One region of the Streptomyces mabaensis genome, then DNA from elsewhere that is predicted to be linked to it. Evidence: riboswitches for the same ligand, from Rfam matches in the RefSeq annotation. Region 1 holds a riboswitch; each other region holds the start of a gene.

What was found. A riboswitch is a leader RNA that binds a small molecule or an ion and turns the genes downstream of it on or off. The one in region 1 is predicted to bind cyclic di-AMP.
Positions count from the first base shown of each region.
Region 2: another riboswitch for cyclic di-AMP. It lies ahead of ACWV17_RS07400 (transglycosylase family protein); the one in region 1 lies ahead of ACWV17_RS15765 (M23 family metallopeptidase).
Region 3: another riboswitch for cyclic di-AMP. It lies ahead of ACWV17_RS19420 (M23 family metallopeptidase); the one in region 1 lies ahead of ACWV17_RS15765 (M23 family metallopeptidase).

Region 1 is NZ_JBSOPZ010000015.1:63,253-69,953, reverse strand. Features, by position in the region: gene ACWV17_RS15785 (aspartate aminotransferase family protein) at 1-489, shown strand, start outside; gene ACWV17_RS15780 (helix-turn-helix domain-containing protein) at 559-1,185, shown strand; gene ACWV17_RS15775 (DUF6126 family protein) at 1,182-1,355, shown strand; gene ACWV17_RS15770 (tyrosine-protein phosphatase) at 1,383-2,189, opposite strand; cyclic di-AMP (ydaO/yuaA leader) riboswitch at 2,606-2,764, shown strand; gene ACWV17_RS15765 (M23 family metallopeptidase) at 2,769-3,716, shown strand; gene ACWV17_RS15760 (SGNH/GDSL hydrolase family protein) at 3,891-4,682, shown strand; gene ACWV17_RS15755 (carbohydrate kinase family protein) at 6,157-6,701, opposite strand, start outside.
Region 2 is NZ_JBSOPZ010000006.1:102,114-108,814, reverse strand. Features, by position in the region: gene ACWV17_RS07415 (globin domain-containing protein) at 1-556, opposite strand, end outside; gene ACWV17_RS07410 (cytochrome P450 family protein) at 617-1,870, shown strand; gene ACWV17_RS07405 (transglycosylase family protein) at 1,983-2,930, shown strand; cyclic di-AMP (ydaO/yuaA leader) riboswitch at 3,187-3,367, shown strand; gene ACWV17_RS07400 (transglycosylase family protein) at 3,372-4,073, shown strand; gene eno (phosphopyruvate hydratase) at 4,370-5,653, shown strand; gene ACWV17_RS07390 (FtsB family cell division protein) at 5,756-6,232, shown strand; gene ACWV17_RS07385 (DUF501 domain-containing protein) at 6,289-6,701, shown strand, end outside.
Region 3 is NZ_JBSOPZ010000020.1:51,530-58,230, reverse strand. Features, by position in the region: gene ACWV17_RS19445 (hypothetical protein) at 1-131, opposite strand, end outside; gene ACWV17_RS19440 (antitoxin) at 547-762, opposite strand; tRNA gene ACWV17_RS19435 (tRNA-Met) at 930-1,003, shown strand; gene ACWV17_RS19430 (MerR family transcriptional regulator) at 1,131-1,880, shown strand; gene ACWV17_RS19425 (PP2C family protein-serine/threonine phosphatase) at 1,963-3,132, shown strand; cyclic di-AMP (ydaO/yuaA leader) riboswitch at 3,375-3,509, shown strand; gene ACWV17_RS19420 (M23 family metallopeptidase) at 3,560-4,576, shown strand; gene ACWV17_RS19415 (PrsW family intramembrane metalloprotease) at 4,585-5,946, opposite strand; gene trmB (tRNA (guanosine(46)-N7)-methyltransferase TrmB) at 5,990-6,701, opposite strand, start outside.

The DNA of each region.
Region 1 (6,701 bases):
TCCGCCAGCTTCGGTTCCAACGCGCAGGCGATGGCGGCGGGGCTCGCCGTGCTGTCGGTCATGGAGAACGAGCAGATCGTCGCCCACGCCCGGGCGACCGGTGATCTGCTGCGCACCCGGCTCGCCGCCCTCGTCGATCGCTACGAGTTGCTGCACGAGGTGCGCGGACGGGGCCTGATGATCGGCATCGAGTTCGGCCGGCCCACATCGCTCGGGCTCCGCGGCCGGTGGGCCATGCTCCAGGCGGCACGCAAGGGGCTCTTCGCGCAGATGGTGGTCGTCCCGCTGCTCCAGCGGCACCGCATCCTCACCCAGGTGTCCGGCGACCATCTCGAAGTGATCAAGCTGATTCCGCCGCTGATCATCGACGAGCGGGACGTGGACCGGTTCGTCGCCGCCTTCACGGACGTCATGGACGAGGCACACAGCGGTGGCGGACTGATGTGGGACTTCGGCCGCACCCTGGTCAAGCAGGCCGTCGGCAGGTGATGTGCCTCTGATGTGCCTCAGAGGCAAGAAATTTGCCTGAGAGGCACGCGCTCTGGCTCAATCGACGGTATGGACCCTGGCACCACCGGGGCGGCCCAGGAGCTGCCCGCCGTCGCGCCGCAGCTGCGCGAGCTGCGGCGTCGCGCCGCGCTGACGCTGGAGGCGGCCGCCGCGCGCGCCGGTCTCTCACCGGCGCATCTGTCCCGGCTCGAGACGGGTCGGCGTCAGCCGTCCCTGCCGATGCTGCTCGCGCTCGCCCGTACCTACGGTACGACCGTCTCGGAACTGCTCGGCGAGGAGCTGCCCGGCCGGGACCCGGTCGTGCGCGGCGACCGGGCCGAGCCGGCGGAGGCCGGCGGCTGGACGTACTGGTCGGCCGGCACCCCCGGTCGCGGCATGCAGGCGCTGCGGCTGCGGGTTCCGTACGGCAGGCAGGGCGACCTGGTCCGCGTACACCCCGGTGAGGAGTGGCTGTACGTACTCCGGGGCCGGGTGCGGCTGATGCTCGGCGAGAGCGAGCACACCCTCGCGCCGGGGGACAGCGCGCACTTCGACTCGCTGACCCCGCACCGGATCGCCGCCGCCACCCGCGGCGGGGCCGAGCTGCTCTTCGTCCACACGCTGCTGCAGAGCGCCGCTGCCGAGCTGTGCCTCGGCGACGGCGCGTCCCGACGAACGCCAGGAGTGTCGCCATGACCGACCCCGAAACCGCCCCCGGGACCGACGAGAAGAAGTCCACCGCCCGTCGCTTCGTCGAGGACAGGATTCCGCGGGGCCTGGCGATCCGGCTCTTCGTCTACGTCGTCGCCGGACACCTCTTCGCGGCGTTCGTGTACATGCTCTTCACCCTCGGCGGGCAGCAGTAGGGCCTGTCCGGTCGTCAGGTCCCGTCGTCAGTCCAGCAGGCGGGCGCGCAGCCGCTCGCGGATCTCGGGGGTGACCTTCAGGCCCTCCTCGAGGTAGCGGTCGGTCGTGCCCCAGGTCTGGGAGATGGTGTCGAAGGCCGCCGCGAGGTACTCGGCGCGGGCGTCGAACAGCGGGCTCAGCAGCTCCATGACCTCGGGGGACATGGCGGCGGGCGAGCTGTTGCTGCGGTGCACCTTGTAACGGCGGTGGGCCGCGTTGGACTCCAGGTAATCGGCCTCGATCGCGTCCCGCTCGACGCCGAGCGCGAGCAGCGTCACCGCGATCGACAGGCCCGCGCGGTCCTTGCCGGCCGCACAGTGCATCAGGGCCGGCACGCTGTCCTCGGCGAGCGCGTGCAGCACCCGGCTGTGCTCCGCGGTGCGGTGCTTGATGATCACGCGGTAGGAGGCGGACATCCGCGCGGCAGCCTGGCCGTCGGCGAGGATCGAGCGCAGCTGGTCGAGATCGCCGTCGCGGACCATCTTCCAGAACTCGGCGCCGTCCGCCGGGTCCGTCAGCGGGATGTTGACGTTCCGTACGCCGGGCAGCTCGACGTCCGGACCCTCAAGTGCCTTGTCCGCGTCATTGCGGAAGTCGAAGATCGTGTGCAGCCCGAGCGAGCCGAGGAAGGCGGCGTCGGTGGCGCTCGCATGCGCCAGATGACCGCTGCGGAAGAGCCGCCCCTGCCGTACCCGTCGGCCGTCCGCGGCCGGCAGCCCGCCCACGTCACGGAAGTTGCGCACTCCGGTCAGCTCGGGCTCTGTCGACGGGACCTGGGGAAGCTGCTGCGTCACGGGGTCTCCTCCGTGTCTGCCGTCGGCGCTGCTCGCCGGCGAGGGTCATCGGTTCGACGATACGACATGGGTTCCTGGGGCAATCATCTCGGTGCGGATCAGTAGGGGCAATTACGGTTCAATGTCCGTTCTGACCGAATTGATTTGCTTAACGAGGCCTTGGCGTATTTGCGCGTGAGATGGTCCCGGAGTGAGTGAGCAGGATCATATTGGTGACGTTGCGTGGTGGCGGAAGCAGGCCTAATTCCATGGTGCGGGCGGCTGTTAATGATCCGTAATCCACGGAGGGTGACCGGAAAATTCCGGCATATTCGTCACTGCGAATGCAATGCGGAATTCGCGGCTTGTTCCGCCCGTCGGGCTCGCCTACGGTCACCGTCAATCCGGGTGGACCGCCGAATCCTGCCACCGCCCGGAAACCGCACCCACCACTCACGCACGGCAGGAGCGGGGGACCCAGGTAAGCCGCCGGTCCGGTAATCCGGAACGGCTCGGGGTTAAGTCGCACTCGCACTGCGGCCGGACATCTCCAGTCCGAACCCGACAGCTCACCTCGCAGGCGACGGAGAGGAATTCGTCATGCCCGCAAAGGGTAAGCACCGTCGTCCCAAGGCCAATCCGATCACGCGCGGCTTTGTCGCCGCAGGCACTGGTGGTGCCGCACTCGCGCTGCCGCTGCTGGGCGCCACCGGCGCGACCGCGGCGGAGAAGGCCGCACCGGCCACCGCCGCCGAGAAGGCCGTCGCTCCGGTCGCGGCCGCCGCGCCGGCCGCCGCGGTGAAGTCCGCTCCCAAGACGTACTCCGTGGTCTCGGGCGACTACCTGTCCAAGATCGCCGATGAGCAGGACGTCAGCGGCGGCTGGCAGAAGCTCTACCAGGACAACCGCGAGGTCGTCGGTGACGACCCGTCGCTGATCCACCCGGGCCTCAAGCTCACCATCGGCGAGAAGGCCAAGGCCAAGGCCAAGGCCAAGCCGGCGGCCAAGTCCGAGGCTCCTGCCGAGCGGGCCGACCGGTCCGAGCGCAAGAGCGCGCCTGCCCCGGCGCCGGCGCCGGCGAAGAAGAGCGCGCCGGCCGAGAAGGCCGCCACGGCCGCCTCGGACAAGGGCACTGCGAACGCCTCCGGCTTCACCGCCCCGGTCGACGCTTCCGTCTCCACCCCGTACCGCATGTCCGGGTCCATGTGGTCGAGCGGTTACCACACGGGTGTGGACTTCGCCGCGGGCTCCGGCACCAGCGTCAAGTCCATCGGTCCTGGCACCGTCGTCTCGGCCGGCTGGAGCGGTTCCTACGGCAACGAGGTCGTCATCCAGCACGCCGACGGCACGTACTCGCAGTACGCCCACCTGTCCGCGCTCTCCGTCTCGTCCGGCCAGAGTGTCAGCGGCGGGCAGCAGATCGGGCTGGTCGGCTCGACCGGCAACTCGACCGGTCCGCACCTGCACATGGAGGTCCGGACCAGCCCGAGCTACGGCTCGGACATCGACCCGCTGGCGTACCTGCGCCAGCACGGCGTCAGCATCTGAGACGCATCACCCTGACGGGGCGTCACCAGACGTAGCCAGGAGGCCGGATCGGCGGATCCGGCCTCCTGGCGTATGCCCGGGAGCCGTGGGAAACGGCCCGTGGTCCATGTCACGCCGCGTCACCCCCTCCTTACGGTCGCGTAGGTCACATCCGCCGGTGAAGGATGTGCTCCCGTGGCAGGCGATTCGAGATCAATCAGCAGAGGTGCGTTCGGGTCGTACGCGGCGATCGGTGACAGCTTCACCGAAGGCGTCGGCGATCCGGGGCCTGACGGTTCGTTCGTGGGGTGGGCCGACCGGCTGGCGGTACTGCTCGCCGACCAACGCCCGGAGCACGCCTTCCGCTACGCGAACCTGGCCGTGCGGGGACGGCTGCTCGACCAGATCGTGGCGGAGCAGGTGCCGCGGGCGAAAGGGCTCGCGCCGGACCTGGTGAGCTTCTGCGCCGGCGGCAACGACATCATCCGGCCGGGCAGCGATCCGGACGCGGTCGCCGAGCGTTTCGAGGCGGCCGTGGCGGACCTGACCTCGGCCGTCGGTACGGTGATGATCACCACCGGTTTCGACACCCGCAGCGTGCCGGTGCTGCGGCATCTGCGGGGCAAGATCGCCACGTACACCGCGCATGTGCGGTCGATCGCCGACCGCTACGACTGCCCGGTGCTCGACCTGTGGTCGCTCAGGTCGGTCCAGGACAGGCGGGCCTGGGACGGCGACCGGCTGCATCTCTCGCCCGAGGGGCACACGCGGGTCGCGCTCCGCGCGGCGCAGGTGCTGGGCCTGGAGGTACCGGCCGACCCCGACCAGCCGTGGCCCCCGGAGGAGCCGAGGGGCTCGGCGGCAGTCCGCCGGGACAACATCCAGTGGGCGCGGGAGCACTTGGTGCCGTGGATCGGCCGACGCCTGCGAGGCGAGTCGTCGGGCGACCACATAGAACCGAAGCGCCCGGACTTGCTGCCGTTGTAGGGGCCGGGGGTGGGGGGTGACTGTGGCCGGGGGTGGGTTGTGCGGCGAAACCCGGGGCCGCCCGCTTTGTGAGTATGGCGGGCCGGGCCGGACCGTCAAGGGCGCTCCCTGCGGTCGCGTCGCTGCGCGATGGCCTTCGGCCCCCCTTGACCGTCCGCCCCGTCCCGCTGGTGCAGATGAGTGTCGGGCGGCCCCGGGGAGCGGGGCCCCACCTGAGCCGGGACGCTGGCTGCGCTCTCGTCGGTGACCTCAGCCTGGCAGATGGGGCAAGACACGCGGCCACTTCGGGGGCTGCGCGGCTCGGCTAAGCGACCGACGGCCGTCTGTTGAGCCGAGACGACGCCCAATCCGAGGTGAGGCGACACCAAGCGGGCGAGGGGGTCTGCGAGTAGGTCATAAACCCCGTCAAATCGGGCGCAATTGAGGCCCTGTGGACCCTCTCATGCCGCCTGTTGTAGTCATACCTCGGCCAGACCGGCCTGCTGGCCGCTCAGCCGGGTCCAAGTCCATCCCGGGCCTGCCGCGCGCGGCAATGACCCACCGGCCTGCGGCCGCTGGGCTGGTCGGGGTCCTCCGAGCGGACCTCACGGTCCACAATTTGCGGCCGCTGCGCCGGGGCCAGTTCCTCCCGAGGCGACCGCGTGGTCCACAACCTGCAGTCGCTTGGCCGAGGCCGTGCTCCTCTCTGACCTGCCGCGCGCGGTAATGACCCACCGGCCTGCGGCCGCTGAGCTGGTCGGGGTCCTCCGAGCGGACCTCACGGTCCACAATCTGCGGCCGCTGCGCCGGGGCCAGGTTCCTCCCGAGGCGACCGCGTGGTCCACAACCTGCAGCCGCTTGGCCGAGGCCGTGCTCCTCTCTGACCTGCCGCGCTGGGTAATCACCCACCGGCCTGCGGCCGCTTGGCCGGGGCCGGGCCCCTCCCGGGCCGATTGCGCACCACCCACCACCCGGTGGCCGCTTGGCCGGGGCCGGGCCCATCCCGGAGAGACCGCGCCCGCAACTACCCACCGGCCTGTGGCCGCTTGGCCGGGCCGGGCCCATCCCGGGGAGACCGCGTCCCGCAATCGCCCACCGGCCTGCGGCCGGGGGCCGACCGGGACCAGCAGCCGGTGGATCCCCGGGGCCCCGCTCCGGGGGCCGCCCCCTCAACAAGCAGTAGCGGTGGAGGGACGGGAGTCCAGGGTGGCCGAAGGCCATCGCGCAGCGACGCGACCGCAGGGAGCGCCCTTGACGCCCGGCCCGGAGCCGCCATCATCACCAACCGGGCGGCCCCCCACCCGCACTTCTCGCCCCGGGGCACGCACGCCCCCCACCCGCACTGCCCGCTCCCGGGCACGGGCGGCCCCCCACCCGCACTGCCCGCTCCCGGACACGTCCGCCCCCCACCGGCCTGCGGCTGCTGAGCCGGGACCGGCACCCGCCGTCCCCAGGGGGCCCTACCCGAACCACCCGCTCCTGGACCAGGGCGCCCTCAGCCCCCCGTCAGTTCCTCCCGCCCGATCAGCGCCGTGCTGCCCTCCACCGTGCACGCGTACGCGCCCGCCACCGCGCCCAGCCTCGCGCACTCCTCCAGGTCCCGGCCCGCCAGGCGTCCGTACAGGAAGCCGCAGACGTACGCGTCGCCTGCGCCGTTGGAGTCCACCACCCGCGCCGGCGGTACCGTCGCGCGGATCGGGCGCGGCGTGCTGCCGGCGTCCCGCGCGAGCAGGTACGAGCCGCCCGCCCCCGCCATGGCTATCACCGCCTCCGCCCGCCCCTCCCGCAGAATCTCCCGCATCACGGAGGCGATGCGCTCGCCCGCCCCCGCCGCGCTCAGGAAGACGAGGTCGGACCGCAGGGCGAACTCCCGGTGGTGGTCCGCCAGTCCGTCCCAGTCGTGCAGGTCCGTGGAGACCGGGACCCCGAGCGCCTCGATGTCGTCGTACAGGAAACGTGCGAAGTGCATGATCGAGAGATGGACATGGCGGGCGCGCCGCAGGTGCGGGAGGTAGAACTCCCGCGGCATCCGCAGATCGA
Region 2 (6,701 bases), on a different contig from region 1:
GCGGTGCGTTGGCTATCGAGTACGTCCGCCAGGTCGTCGGCACCCGCGCGCTGCTGACGCTCACGTACTGGCCGGGCGTGTACGGCAGCGGCACCTCGGGGCGGAGGGTGAGTACGGCGATGTCGTCGTCGTAGCGCAGGTGCCGGATCACCTCGGCGTCCCACCAGGGCGGCTCGCCGGCCCGCTCGGCCTCCTCGGCGCCCGCCATCATCGCGTCGGCGATCATCGCGTACGCCTCGGCCCACGCCTTCTCCGCCTCGGGTGTCCAGGCGGAGCCGGCCGCCTTGGCGAGGGCGGCGAGCAGACTGTCCCCGACGGCGGCGTAGTGCTCGGGTGCGGGGAGGAACTTGCGGTGGTCGCGCCCGAGGTCCCTCAGATAGCGGGGGAGCGACGCGTCCTCGATGTGCGTGACGACATGGGTGAGAGCGGCGAACAGCCGGTCCCGCTGCCGTTCCATGCCCTCGATGTCGTCCGGGAACAGCGGGCGGACGCCCGGGTTGTGCCAGAACAGATGCGAGTAGAAGTACGTGACGGCGAACTCGGCCCGTCGCTCCACGGCCGCGAAATTACTTCTCAAATTCTTCACATCCACAGTGCCGAAGATACTGTCGAGGCCGTGCATGACGAGACCGCCGCCGGCCCCACACCCGCCCTGTTCAGCTGGGAGTTCGCGACCGACCCCTATCCGGCGTACGCGTGGCTGCGCGAGCACGCGCCCGTCCACCGGACCGCGCTGCCCAGCGGGGTCGAGGCCTGGCTGGTGACCCGGTACGCGGATGCCCGGCAGGCGCTCGCCGACCAGCGGCTCAGCAAGAACCCGGTGCACCACGCGGGGCCCGCGCATGCCAAGGGCAGGACGGGGATCCCCGGGGAGCGCAAGGCCGAGCTGATGACGCATCTGCTGAACATCGACCCGCCGGACCACACCCGGCTGCGGCGGCTGGTGTCGAAGGCGTTCACGCCGGGCCGGGTGGCGGAGTTCGCGCCGCGGGTCCAGGAACTGACGGACCGACTGATTGACGATTTCGTAGGCAAGGGTTCCGCGGACCTCATCCACGAGTTCGCCTTCCCGCTGCCCATCTACGCCATCTGCGACATGTTGGGCGTACCGCGCGAGGACCAGGACGACTTCCGCGACTGGGCGGGAATGATGATCCGACACGGCGGCGGGCCGCGGGGCGGGGTGGCACGGTCCGTGAAGCAGATGCGGAACTATCTCGCCGAGCTGATTCACCGCAAACGGGAGGAGCCGGGCGAGGATCTGATTTCGGGTCTGATCCGGGCGAGCGACCACGGCGAGCACCTCACCGAGAACGAGGCCGCCGCGATGGCTTTCATCCTGCTCTTCGCCGGTTTCGAGACGACGGTCAATCTGATCGGGAACGGGGTTTACGCCCTGTTGCGGCACCCGGAGCAGCGCGAGCGGCTCCAGATCTCCCTGGCCGCCGGCGAGACGGGGCTGCTGGCCACCGGTGTCGAGGAACTGCTGCGCTACGACGGGCCGGTGGAGCTGGCGACCTGGCGTTTCGCGACCGAGCCGCTGACGCTCGGCGGGCAGGCGGTGGCTGCTGGGGACCCCGTACTGGTCGTACTCGCGGCGGCGGACCGGGACCCCGAGCGGTTCGAGCAGCCCGATGTGCTGGACCTCACCCGGCGTGACAATCCGCATCTCGGATACGGACACGGCATCCACTACTGCCTGGGCGCGCCGCTGGCCCGGCTGGAGGGGCGGACGGCCCTCGCGACGCTGCTGCGCCGCCTTCCTGACCTGCGGCTCGCGGCGGATCCTGCCGATTTGCGGTGGCGGGGCGGGCTCATCATGCGCGGACTGCGCACCCTGCCGGTGGAGTTCACCCCCTCCGCAAGGTGACACACGGTCACGCGCGTGACCTTCACGTGATCTCCGCTGCATCGACTTGTGACAAGCGTTCGAGTACCGCTACGTTCACCGTCGTCTCACCCGTCACACGGAAGGCCACCGCATGCGCTCCGGGAACGGCCGCCACCGGCGCCCCCGCCAAGCCCCCGCTCTTGTCGTCGCGGCCGGAGTCACCGGCTCCGCCATCGCGATCCCGCTGCTCGGCGCCACCGGTGCCAGCGCGGCGGAAGCCTCCACCTGGGACCGCGTCGCTGAGTGCGAGAGCGGCGGCACTTGGAGCGCGGACCTGGGCAACGGGTACTACGGCGGGCTTCAGTTCAGCCAGGAGACCTGGGAGCAGTTCGGCGGGCTGTCGTACGCGCCGCAGGCGGACCTCGCCAGCCGCTCCCAGCAGATCGCCGTCGCGGAGAAGGTGCTCGCCGCGCAGGGCCCGCAGGCCTGGCCGAGCTGCGCCGGCCCCGCGGGACTGGCCAAGGGCGGCCTGATCGCCGATGTCGACCCGGGTCTGCCGACGGGGGACATGTCGGTCGGCCCCGCCCCGGTGCGGCCCTCCGAGTCCACTCCGGTGGACACCCCCTCCCTGCTGCCCACCGCACCCGCCGCACCCGCCGCCCCCGCGACGCCGACGGCTCCCGCGGGAACGAACGCCCCCAAGGCGGACAAGCCGGGCCAGTCGGGCCAGTCGGACACCGCGTCACCCGCCGCGTCCGCCCCTGCGGACGCCGCGGCAACTCCCGGCGCCGGCAAGCACCGGGGCGAACCGGCCCCCGGCGAGACGGCGGAGAGCGCCGAGGCGGCCGAGCCGGGCACGCCCGCGGCCGACCGCGAGACTGGGCGGCACGCCTCGCGCGGCGACGACGCGGCGCGCGACGGTGCTGCGGCGGAAGCGGGTGCGTACACCGTCCGTCCGGGCGACAACCTGTGGGACATCGCGGACAAGCAGAACGTAGCGGGCGGATGGTCCGCGATCTACGAGGCCAACGAGCAGGTCATCGGTGTCGAGCCGGACCTCATCCTCCCCGGCCAGAGCCTCGATCTGGGGCAAAAGTAGGGGTAGTTCGGGACTTAATGTCCTAGTTTGCTCAAGTGAGACATGAATCTCTTCCGCCCAACTGGCCCGTCTCGTCCGCCCGGTCCCGCACTTTTGCCTCTCACCTGCGGAAATGACGGATTCGCGGGGGAGGGTATGGGCGTTTTCTCCCCGATGTTCGGCATTGAACATCGGGGAGGCCTGTGTCTACGGTCTGAACCGCTCGCACCGCGGGCTCCTTTCGACCGTCACGCCGAATCCTGCCGACGGGCGAAGGAAGTAGTCGTCGCGTAAGCGCCGTTGGCAGGAGCGGGGGACCCAAGGTAAGTGCCGGGCGCGGCCGTTGAGACAACGGCAGCCGACCGGCTGGGGTGAAGTCGCGCGCCACGACGCGCGGCCGGGCAACTCACTTGGCCCGAACCCGACAGCTCACCTCGTAGGCGTCGGTGAGGGGATCACTCCATGCTGCTTTCCGGCAAGGGCAAACACCGCCGCCCGTCCAAGGCCACCCGCATCGCCACGCTCGCCGGTGTCACGGGTGCGGCCGTCGCCGTGCCGCTGATGGGCGCCACCTCGGCGTCCGCCGCCTCCGTCGCGACCTGGGACAAGGTCGCCCAGTGCGAGTCCGGCGGCAACTGGTCCATCAACACCGGCAACGGCTACTACGGCGGCCTGCAGTTCTCGCAGTCCAGCTGGGCGGCCGCCGGCGGTACGAAGTACGCCCCCCGTGCCGACCTGGCCAGCAAGAGCCAGCAGATCGCCACCGCCGAGGTACTCCTCGACATGCAGGGTCCGGGTGCCTGGGCCTGCGCCGGCGCCGGCAACCTGACCAACGACGGTGTCGACCCGGGCGTCGACACCGGCTCCGCCGCCAAGCCGGCCGAGAAGCCGAAGGCCGCCCAGCCGAAGGCCGCGAAGAAGGCCGAGAAGCGCACCGAGCCTGCCAAGGCCAGCCGGTCCGAGGCGCGTGCCGAGGCCCCCAAGGCCGCCAAGTCCTTCAAGAAGGGCGACGGCGAGTACAAGGTGAAGGCCGGCGACACCCTCGCCAAGATCGCTGAGACCGAGAAGGTCAAGGGCGGCTGGCAGAAGCTGTTCGAGCTGAACAAGGACGTCGTCGAGGACGCCGACGTCATCTACCCGGGCCAGCAGCTCCACCTCCGCTGACCCCGGCCCCGCGGCCTTAGGGCCTGCCCGGGACCGGCCTCGGCGGAAGCCGGTCCCCCCGAAACCGCCCCGGCCCGGCGCGCTCTCCCCCGTGCGCGCCGGGCCGGGGCTTTCTGCCGTCGCGATTACCGTCCAGTACCGCGCGGTGCTTATGTCCCGGCCCGCGGGTATTCGGGCCTGTTTTCGTCCCAGGGTCCGGGCGGTAGGCCGGTGGATGCCCCGCAGCCGGTTAGGCTCTTGCCGCAAGGCCAAAGAGACCCTGCACCCATAGCGTCACATCCCAGAAGGAGATGCTCGTGCCGTCCATCGACGTCGTCGTAGCCCGGGAAATCCTGGACTCCCGAGGCAACCCCACGGTCGAGGTCGAGGTCGGCCTCGACGACGGCAGCACGGGTCGTGCTGCAGTTCCGTCCGGTGCATCCACCGGTGCGTTCGAGGCCCTCGAGCTCCGCGACGGTGACCCGAACCGCTACCAGGGCAAGGGCGTCGAGAAGGCCGTCCTCGCCGTCATCGAGCAGATCGGCCCCGAGCTGGTCGGGTACGACGCCACCGAGCAGCGCCTGATCGACCAGGCGATGTTCGACCTGGACGCCACCCCGGACAAGTCCTCGCTCGGCGCCAACGCCATCCTCGGCGTCTCCCTCGCCGTCGCGCACGCCGCCTCCGAGGCGTCCGACCTGCCGCTCTTCCGCTACCTCGGCGGCCCGAACGCGCACCTGCTGCCCGTCCCGATGATGAACATCCTGAACGGCGGCTCGCACGCCGACTCCAACGTGGACATCCAGGAGTTCATGATCGCGCCGATCGGCGCCGAGTCCTTCTCCGAGGCCCTGCGCTGGGGCACCGAGGTTTACCACACCCTGAAGAAGGTCCTGAAGGAGAAGGGGCTCTCCACCGGTCTCGGCGACGAGGGCGGCTTCGCGCCGAACCTCGGCTCCAACCGCGAGGCGCTCGACCTCATCCTCGAGGCCATCAAGCAGGCCGGCTACGCGCCCGGCAAGGACATCGCGCTCGCGCTCGATTGCGCGGCCTCCGAGTTCTACAAGGACGGCTCGTACGAGTTCGAGGGCAAGTCCCGCTCGGCCGCCGAGATGACCGAGTACTACGAGGAGCTCGTCTCCGCGTACCCGCTGGTCTCCATCGAGGACCCGCTGTTCGAGGACGACTGGGCCGGCTGGAAGGTCATCACCGACAAGCTCGGCAGCAAGGTCCAGCTGGTCGGCGACGACCTGTTCGTCACCAACCCGGAGCGCCTCGCCCGCGGTATCGAGGAGGGCTCCGCGAACGCCCTGCTCGTCAAGGTCAACCAGATCGGTTCGCTGACCGAGACCCTGGACGCCGTCGAGCTGGCCCAGCGCAGCGGCTTCAAGTGCATGATGTCGCACCGCTCCGGCGAGACCGAGGACGTCACCATCGCCGACCTGGCCGTCGCCACCAACTGCGGCCAGATCAAGACCGGTGCCCCGGCCCGCTCCGAGCGCGTCGCCAAGTACAACCAGCTGCTGCGCATCGAGGAGATCCTCGACGACGCGGCGGTGTACGCGGGCCGCAGCGCGTTCCCGCGGTTCCGTACCGCATAGCGGCAAGGCGTAACAGCACAGCCAGTCGTACGTACGTCCCCGGCCGCGGTCCCGTACCGTGTCCGGGGACGTACGCGCGTAACGGCAGGGGAGGCGGGAGACATGGCCGGAAAGGACCGCGACCGGTTCTCCACCGCGACCAGGATTCGGCTGCTCGGCGAGCGGACCGCCGCCCGCGTCTACCGCTCCCAGACCCGGCGGCAGATCCGCCGCAGCCGGCTCACCGGCCGGGCCGCGCTGCTCGCGCTGGTGCTCTGCACGCTGGTCGTGGCTCTCGCGTATCCGATGCGCCAGTACGTCTCCCAGCGCTCGGAGATCGCCGAGCAGCAGCGGGAGGCGGACCGGGCCCGGGCCGGGCTGGAAGAGCTGCGCGACCAGAAGGCCCGCTGGCAGGACCCCGCGTTCGTGGAGCAGCAGGCGCGCGAGCACCTGCACTTCGTACGTCCCGGGGAGACCGGCTTCACCATGATCGACCCCGAGGCCGAGGACCTGGACCACAGCGACCAGGGCAGCGCGGACCGGCCCTGGTACTCCAACGTCTGGGACGGCGTGGACAAGGCCGACCGCCCGGACCGGTAGACCCCGAACAACCCCCAAGACCAGACCGACCAGCGAACGAAGAGACTCTCCCAGGCATGGACACGCCCCCGCCCCAGACCGACCGGACCGAGCCCACGGACGCGGACATCGCCGCGTTCAAGGAGCAGCTCGGCCGCCCGCCCCGCGGGCTGCGCGCCATCGCCCACCGCTGCCCCTGCGGGCAGCCGGACGTGGTCGAGACGGCCCCGCGCCTGGAGGACGGCACGCCGTTCCCGACGCTGTACTACCTGACGTGCCCGCGGGCCGCCGGTGCGATCGGCACCCTGGAGGGCGGGGGCGTCATGAAGGAGATGCAGGCCCGCCTCGCCGAGGACCCCGAACTGGCGGCGGCGTACCGCGTCGCGCACGAGGACTACATCGCGCGCCGCGATGCGATCGAGGTGCTCCAGGGCTTCCCCAGTGCCGGCGGCATGCCGGACCGGGTGAAGTGCCTGCACGTCCTGGTCGG
Region 3 (6,701 bases), on a different contig from region 1:
TTGGGACCGGCCCACAGGGCGGTGTCCACCTCGTATCCGGCCACCCGGATCGCGTCCACGGTGCGGTCCAGGACCGTCGAGTCGTGCCGACCAGGGTCCTTGACGCACTGATCGAGGGGCTGACCCTGCACCGACCCTGGACGGCAGTCCCCACGATCGTGAGCTGACACGACCGGCGGTGACCCGCATCATCGCGGTCACTTAGTCGGCTCTCCCGGCCGCGGGTAAGGACGCGGATCTGACGCTGCGTCGTCACGGGCCTTTGCGCGTCGGCACTGCCTGGATTCGACCTGGCTGTGCCGGCCGCGCGGTCAGGCGAACGGGTTGTACGCCGTCCCCGAGTAGTCGCGGGCCTTCGCGGTGTCGCCGGCTGAAGCCCCGTGATGCCGTCGGAGTCGTACGCGTAGGTGTCGCGCGCCGTCTCGGCGCCAGCCCGGTTGCCGGAGGCCGTCCCTGTACGCCGGTGTTGCCGCGCACCCCGGCCGGGGCCACCCCGTGCCGGCGCCCCGGCCGGGGGTCTCCGGTCGGGGCGCGCGGGGGGCGGGGTCAGGGGCGGGGCGGCGGCGGGCGGTCGTCGCCCGGGGTGGGGGGTTCGCGGGTGGTGCCCAGCTGGTCGTTCATCTTCTGCTGGGCGGTGTCGACGTGGCGGCGGTGCCTGCCCTGCGTCCTCGCGTCGATGGCGTCGCCGCCCTTCTCGACGCCTTGGCTGGCAGTGTCCTCATGGCCCTTGATCAGGCCTTTGAGCTTGTCGAGCATCGACATGGCTCGTCCTCCCTGGTGGGGGTCACTGACTCCCAGGATGGACGCGCCCGCCCGATCCCGCATTCCCGCGTCCCGGCGCCGGACCGCCCTCGGCGGCGGCCGGATCCCCGCTCGGGGCCTAATTGGTCATGGCGCCGTCCCGGATGGCGTAGGGTTGTGTTTACCGACGCGGGGTGGAGCAGCTCGGTAGCTCGCTGGGCTCATAACCCAGAGGTCGCAGGTTCAAATCCTGTCCCCGCTACTGAAGAGGCAGAGGCCCGGATCCTGATGGATCCGGGCCTTTGTCATATCCGGGCTTAGTCGTGTTCGCGGGCCCGCCCGCCCCAGCGCTTGACCTTTACGCAACGTCAAGATTTAGCGTTCAGGGCATGGAGTGGTCGATCCAGGAAATCGCCCGGCGCGCCGGGACCACCAGCCGGACGCTGCGGCACTACGGCGATCTCGGGCTGCTCGAGCCCAGCCGTATCGGCAGCAACGGCTACCGCTACTACGGGCAGGACGCGCTCGTACGCCTGCAGCGCATCCTGCTGCTGCGTGAGCTGGGGCTCGGCCTGCCCGCCATCGCGGAGGTGCTCGCGGGGCAGCGGGACACCGCGGCGGCCCTGCGGACGCACCTGGACCTGCTGGAGCAGGAGCGCGAGCGCATCGGGCGGCAGATCGCCTCGGTGCGGACCACTCTCCACAAGACCGAGAGAGGGGAACAGCTCATGGCTGAGGAAATGCTGGACGGCTTCGATCACACGCAGTACGAGCCTGAGGTGACCGAGCGCTGGGGCCGGCAGGCGTATGAGGAGGGCGACCGCTGGTGGCGCTCGCTCACCCCGGAGCAGAAGCGGGAGTTCATGGAGCGGCAGGTCTCCATCGCCCAGGCCTTCGCGCGGGCGCTCCAGGAGGGGAAGGCCGCCGGCAGTGACGAGGTGCAGGCCATCACGCGGCGGCACTACGAGTGGCTGTCGGGGACGGTCACCCCGACCCGCTCGTACTTCATCGGGCTCGGCGAGATGTACGTCTCCGACCCGCGCTTCACCGCCACGTATGACCAGCACGGAGCCGGTACGGCGGCGTTCGTCCGCGACGCGATGAGGATCTACGGCGAGCGGCACCTGTCCGACGAGTAGCTCCGGGCCGCGGCCGCGTCCCGCTCGCCCGGTTGGCCGTTGCCCGGTCGCCGCCCCCGTGGCCTGCGGACAGGCTGGGTGAGTGGGGCACGAAGGAGGGCACATCGAGGACCAGGACCCGGACGAAGGCATCGGGAGCAGGGCCGCGCGCCGGTTCGTCCGTGCGCTGCCCGCGCTGCTGATCGTCGTCGGGCTGGTCTTCGACCTCTCCACCCCGCCGAGGTTCACGGGGTCGCCCTTCTTCTCGGCCGCGCCGCTCATCGCCGCGCCGCTGTTCTCGCTCGGCACCACGTTCCTGACCGGCGTGACCGCCTGCCTCGCCGTGCTGGCCCTGCACCTCCACAACGGGACGATGTGGCAGGCGGCGTCGCTGACCGAGCTGGCCACCGTGCTGACGGTGGCCGGTCTGGCGCTGCTCACCAACCGGGTGGTACGTCTCAGTGGCGAACAGCTCGCCTCCGCGCGCGGGATCGCGGAGGCGGCCCAGCGGGCCGTGCTCCCCGCGCCGGCCGACCGGATCGGCGGACTCCACATCGCCGCCCGGTACGAGGCGGCGCAGGCGGACGCGTTCATCGGCGGCGATCTCTATGCCGTACAGGACACGCCGTACGGGGTACGCCTGGTCGTCGGCGACGTACGGGGCAAGGGGCTCGACGCGGTGGAGGCGGTCGCCATCCTCATCGGGGCCTTCCGCGAGGCCGCCGAGCAGGAGTCCTCGCTCGAAGGCGTCGCGCAGCGGCTGGAGCGGGCCCTGACACGCGAGGGGACCCGCCGGGACAGCCTCGACGCGGTGGAGGGTTTCACCACCGCCGTGCTGGCGGAGATCCCGCGCGGCGGGCACGTGCTGCGGCTGGTCAACCGGGGGCATCCGGACCCCCTGCTGCTGCACGCCGACGGGACGCTGGAGACGCTCAAGCCCGCCGAACCGGCACTGCCGCTCGGCATGGGCGACCTGGCCAGCTGGCCCGACCGCGGGGAGGAGAGCGGGTTTCCGGCCGGGGCAACGCTGCTCCTCTACACCGACGGGCTGTCCGAGGCGCGGGACGGGGCTGGCGTCTTCTACGACCCGCAGGAGCGGCTGCGTGGCCGGATCTTTCCCGGGCCGGAAGCGCTGCTGACCGCGCTCGTCACCGATGTGCGGCGGTACACCGGGGGCAGCTCGACGGACGACATGGCGCTGCTCGCGGTCGGCCGCCCGCTGGAGGGGCAGCCGGACCGGCGTACCACCGTCCCGGTAGTCCGGCAGGCGTGACCGGAAGGGCACGGACACCCTCCGTAATCGAAGCGGAGCCCTCCGCATAACAATTGACGAACCATCAGGGTGAGGGTGGTTTATGAGCGGCGGTCAACTCGCCCGGTATCACCCCTTCCTGTCCCGGAAAGTCCCGGTGGAGAGCGTTAACGATCAACAGGAACAGCTTGGAATAGCGCCCCGGTGTCTATTAACGTTCGATAACGCAGCGCGGTCGTCCCAGCCGTCGCAAGAGACGGCACCGTGCGCGTGCGCCGAATTCCGCAAGGGAACCGGGGAACCACCAACTTGGGGTGAATCGGGCTGAAACCGGCCCGTAGGAGACCTTCCTGCTCCGAACCCGTCAGCTAACCCGGTAGGCGAGAAGGAAGGAAAGGAGCACGCCTCCGTGGCGTCCAACACCCCTGCCCCCGAAGTAACCCGGTCCATGACGCAGTCGTTTCCGGGAGGCACCGAAGGTTTCGGCGTCGAAGGGGGGACGTGGGAGGAATGGAACCCCACTGAGGACTCCGTCCGTCCCGTACGCGGCCGGCACCGCGTCGCCAAGCAGCGCGGCGGACTCGCCCGCAGCTCCACGGTGCTCGGAGTCGGCGTCATCGCCGCGGTCGGCGCCGGCGGCATCGCCACCGCGCAGGACAAGCCGGCCGTCACCATCTCCCTCCCCGACTCGATCACGTCCTCGCTGCCGGACGCCGCCTCGCTGCCCGGCGTGGGCGCGCTGATATCCGGTGACGACAGCGACGAGGACCGGGACACCTCCGTCGACGCCCCGCTCACCATGGCCGGCGTCAGCGCGGCGGAGGCCCAGCAGGGCACCACCGACGCGGGCGAGGCGCTGCGCGCCCGCATCCTGCTCCAGGCCGAGCACCAGCAGGACGCCGCCGACGCCGAGGCCCGTGCGGCCGCGGAGAAGGCCGCGGAAGCGGCGGCCGCCGCGGAGGCGAAGAAGCAGCAGGAGGCCGAGGCGGCGAAGGCGGCCGCGGAGAAGAAGGCCGCGGAGGAGGCCGCCAGGGCCGAGGCGGAGGCCGAGCGACTCGCCAAGCTGGCGGCCGGCTACTCCCTCCCCACCTCCTCGTACACCCTGACCTCGCACTACGGCCAGTCCGGCTCGATGTGGTCCTCCGGCCAGCACACCGGCCTCGACTTCGCCGCCCCCACCGGTACGCCGGTCAAGGCCGTGCACGGCGGCACCATCAAGTCGGCCGGCTGGTCCGGGTCTTACGGCTACCGCATCGTGCTGGAGCTCGAGGACGGTACGGAGATCTGGTACTGCCACCTCTCCTCGATGTCCGTCACCTCCGGCAAGGTCACCAACGGCGAGACCATCGGGCGCGTCGGCGCGACCGGCAACGTCACCGGCCCGCACCTGCACCTCGAGGTGCGCGTGGGCGGCGACACGGTCGACCCGCTGGCTTGGCTGCGCGGCAAGGGCCTGACGGTCTGAGCGGGCGGTTACCGGCCGGGGTGCCCGTACGCGCCGTACGGATTGCCGTACGGACCGTGGCCGCCCGGGCCGTGCCCGTACACGGTGACGTGCGGGCGCGGGATCGGTACGGGCAGCCGGCCCGTTGCTAGGGCCGCGTGGGCCAGCGCCGGGCCCGCCACCGCGCGCCGCTGCCACAGGTGGTGCAGCAGTTCCTGCTCGCGGGCGGTGAAGTCCGGGCCGGCCGCGCCGCGGCGGGCCCGGTGCCGCAGGAAGGCCAGCGACGTCGCGAAGGCCTCGTACTCGGCGACCGCGCGTGCCGCGGCCGGTCCGCCGGTCCGGGCCGCCATGCCGCGGGCCACGCCGCGGGCCCGCATCGAGGAGAGCGCCGGTGGCTCGGCGGGGCCCAGCCAGCCGGCCGCCGCGTACGCGGGCAGCTCGTCGGCGACGGTCCGCAGTTCGCCCTGCCGGGTCCAGACCGCCAGCCAGGTCAGCAGCCCGAAGACGGGCACCATGAACGCCCCGTACACGAGGTAGAAGGCGTGCTCGCCGTAGGCCGAGGAGCCGTTCCAGAGGGCGTGCATCAGCATCGCGAGGCCGAGCCCCAGCAGCGGAAGAACGATCCTGCGCGGCCGGCGACCCTCGGCCGCCATCGCCGCGGCGCCGAAGCCGATGCCGGTGAGCACGGTGAACAGCGGGTGCGCGAAGGGCGACATGACGATACGGACGAAGAAGGTCGCCGCCGTCATCGAGGTGAGACCCGAGCCGCCGGTCTCCAGGTCCTCGCCGAACGCGTTGCCCAAATAGAGGATGTTCTCGGTGAAGGCGAAGCCCGTCGCGGTGAAGCCGGCTATGACCACCCCGTCGACGATCCCGGTGAAGTCCCGTCCGCGGAAGACGAAGACCAGTAGCACGGCGGCCGCCTTCGCGCTCTCCTCCACGACCGGAGCGATGACGGTGGCCCCGAGGTGGTCCGCGCCGGCCGGGTCCGCGGTGGCCATGGCGAGCCAGCGGGTGGCGAAGCTGTTCGCCACTATCGCGACGAGCGCGGCCGCGAAGGCACCCCACGCGAAGGCGAAGACCAGGTTTGTCCAGGGGCCCGGCTCGACCCGGTCCAGCCAGCGGAACGCGGCCAGCAGCAGTGGCACCGGCAGGACCGAGAGGCCGAGGCCGACCAGAAAGCCCTGGGTGCCGGTCTGTTCGCGTACGAGGGCGAGGATCAACAGGGCCGAGAGGGCGAGCAGGGTGGTCACCGCCGCCGCGCGGACCGTCCTGCCGCGCCAGAACGCGCGGCGCGGGCGGTAGCGCCAGTGCGCGCGCTCCGGAACGGCGTCGAACAGCGGCCGCCGTTCACAGGCCGGGACCGGGACGGGGTCCGCAGGAGAGGACATTCGCCGACCCTAACGAGGCGCAGCGGCACCTCGCGAGGACGTATCAGTTCTGCGTACGGCGGAACAGCAGATCGTGTACAACGTGCCCCTTGTCCAGCCCCTGGCCCTCGAAGCGGGTGAGGGGGCGGAACGCGGGGCGGGGCGCGTAGCCGCCGTCCGCCTGCGTGTTCTCGAAGCCGGGGTGGGCGCTGAGCACCTCGAGCATCTGCTCGGCGTACGGCTCCCAGTCGGTCGCGCAGTGCAGGACCGCGCCCGGCTTCATCCGGGTCGCCGCGAGCGAGAGGAACTCCGGCTGGATCAGCCGGCGCTTGTGGTGGCGCTTCTTGGGCCAGGGGTCCGGGAAGTACACCCGCAGCCCGTCGAGCGAGCGCGGCGGCAGCATCTCCCGCAGCAGGATGATCGCGTCGCCGTTGGCCACCCGGATGTTGGACAGTCCGTTCCGCTCCGCGAGACCGAGCAGGTTGCCCTGGCCGGGGGTGTGCACGTCGACGGCCAGAATTCCGGTGTCCGGGTCGTCGGCGGCCATCTGCGCGGTGGCCTCGCCCATGCCGAAGCCGATCTCCAGGACGACGGGCAGCCCGCCGAAGAGCTCGTCGAGATCCAGGACGTGCCGTCCGTCGATGTCGAGTCCCCACTGGCCCCACAGCCGCTGGAGCGCGTCCCCCTGGCTCGTGGTCACGCGGCTTCGCCGCGGCTGGAAGCTGCGGATCCGCCGCTCGTGGTGCGAGCCGGCGGGGTCGGGCGCGGGCCCGTCG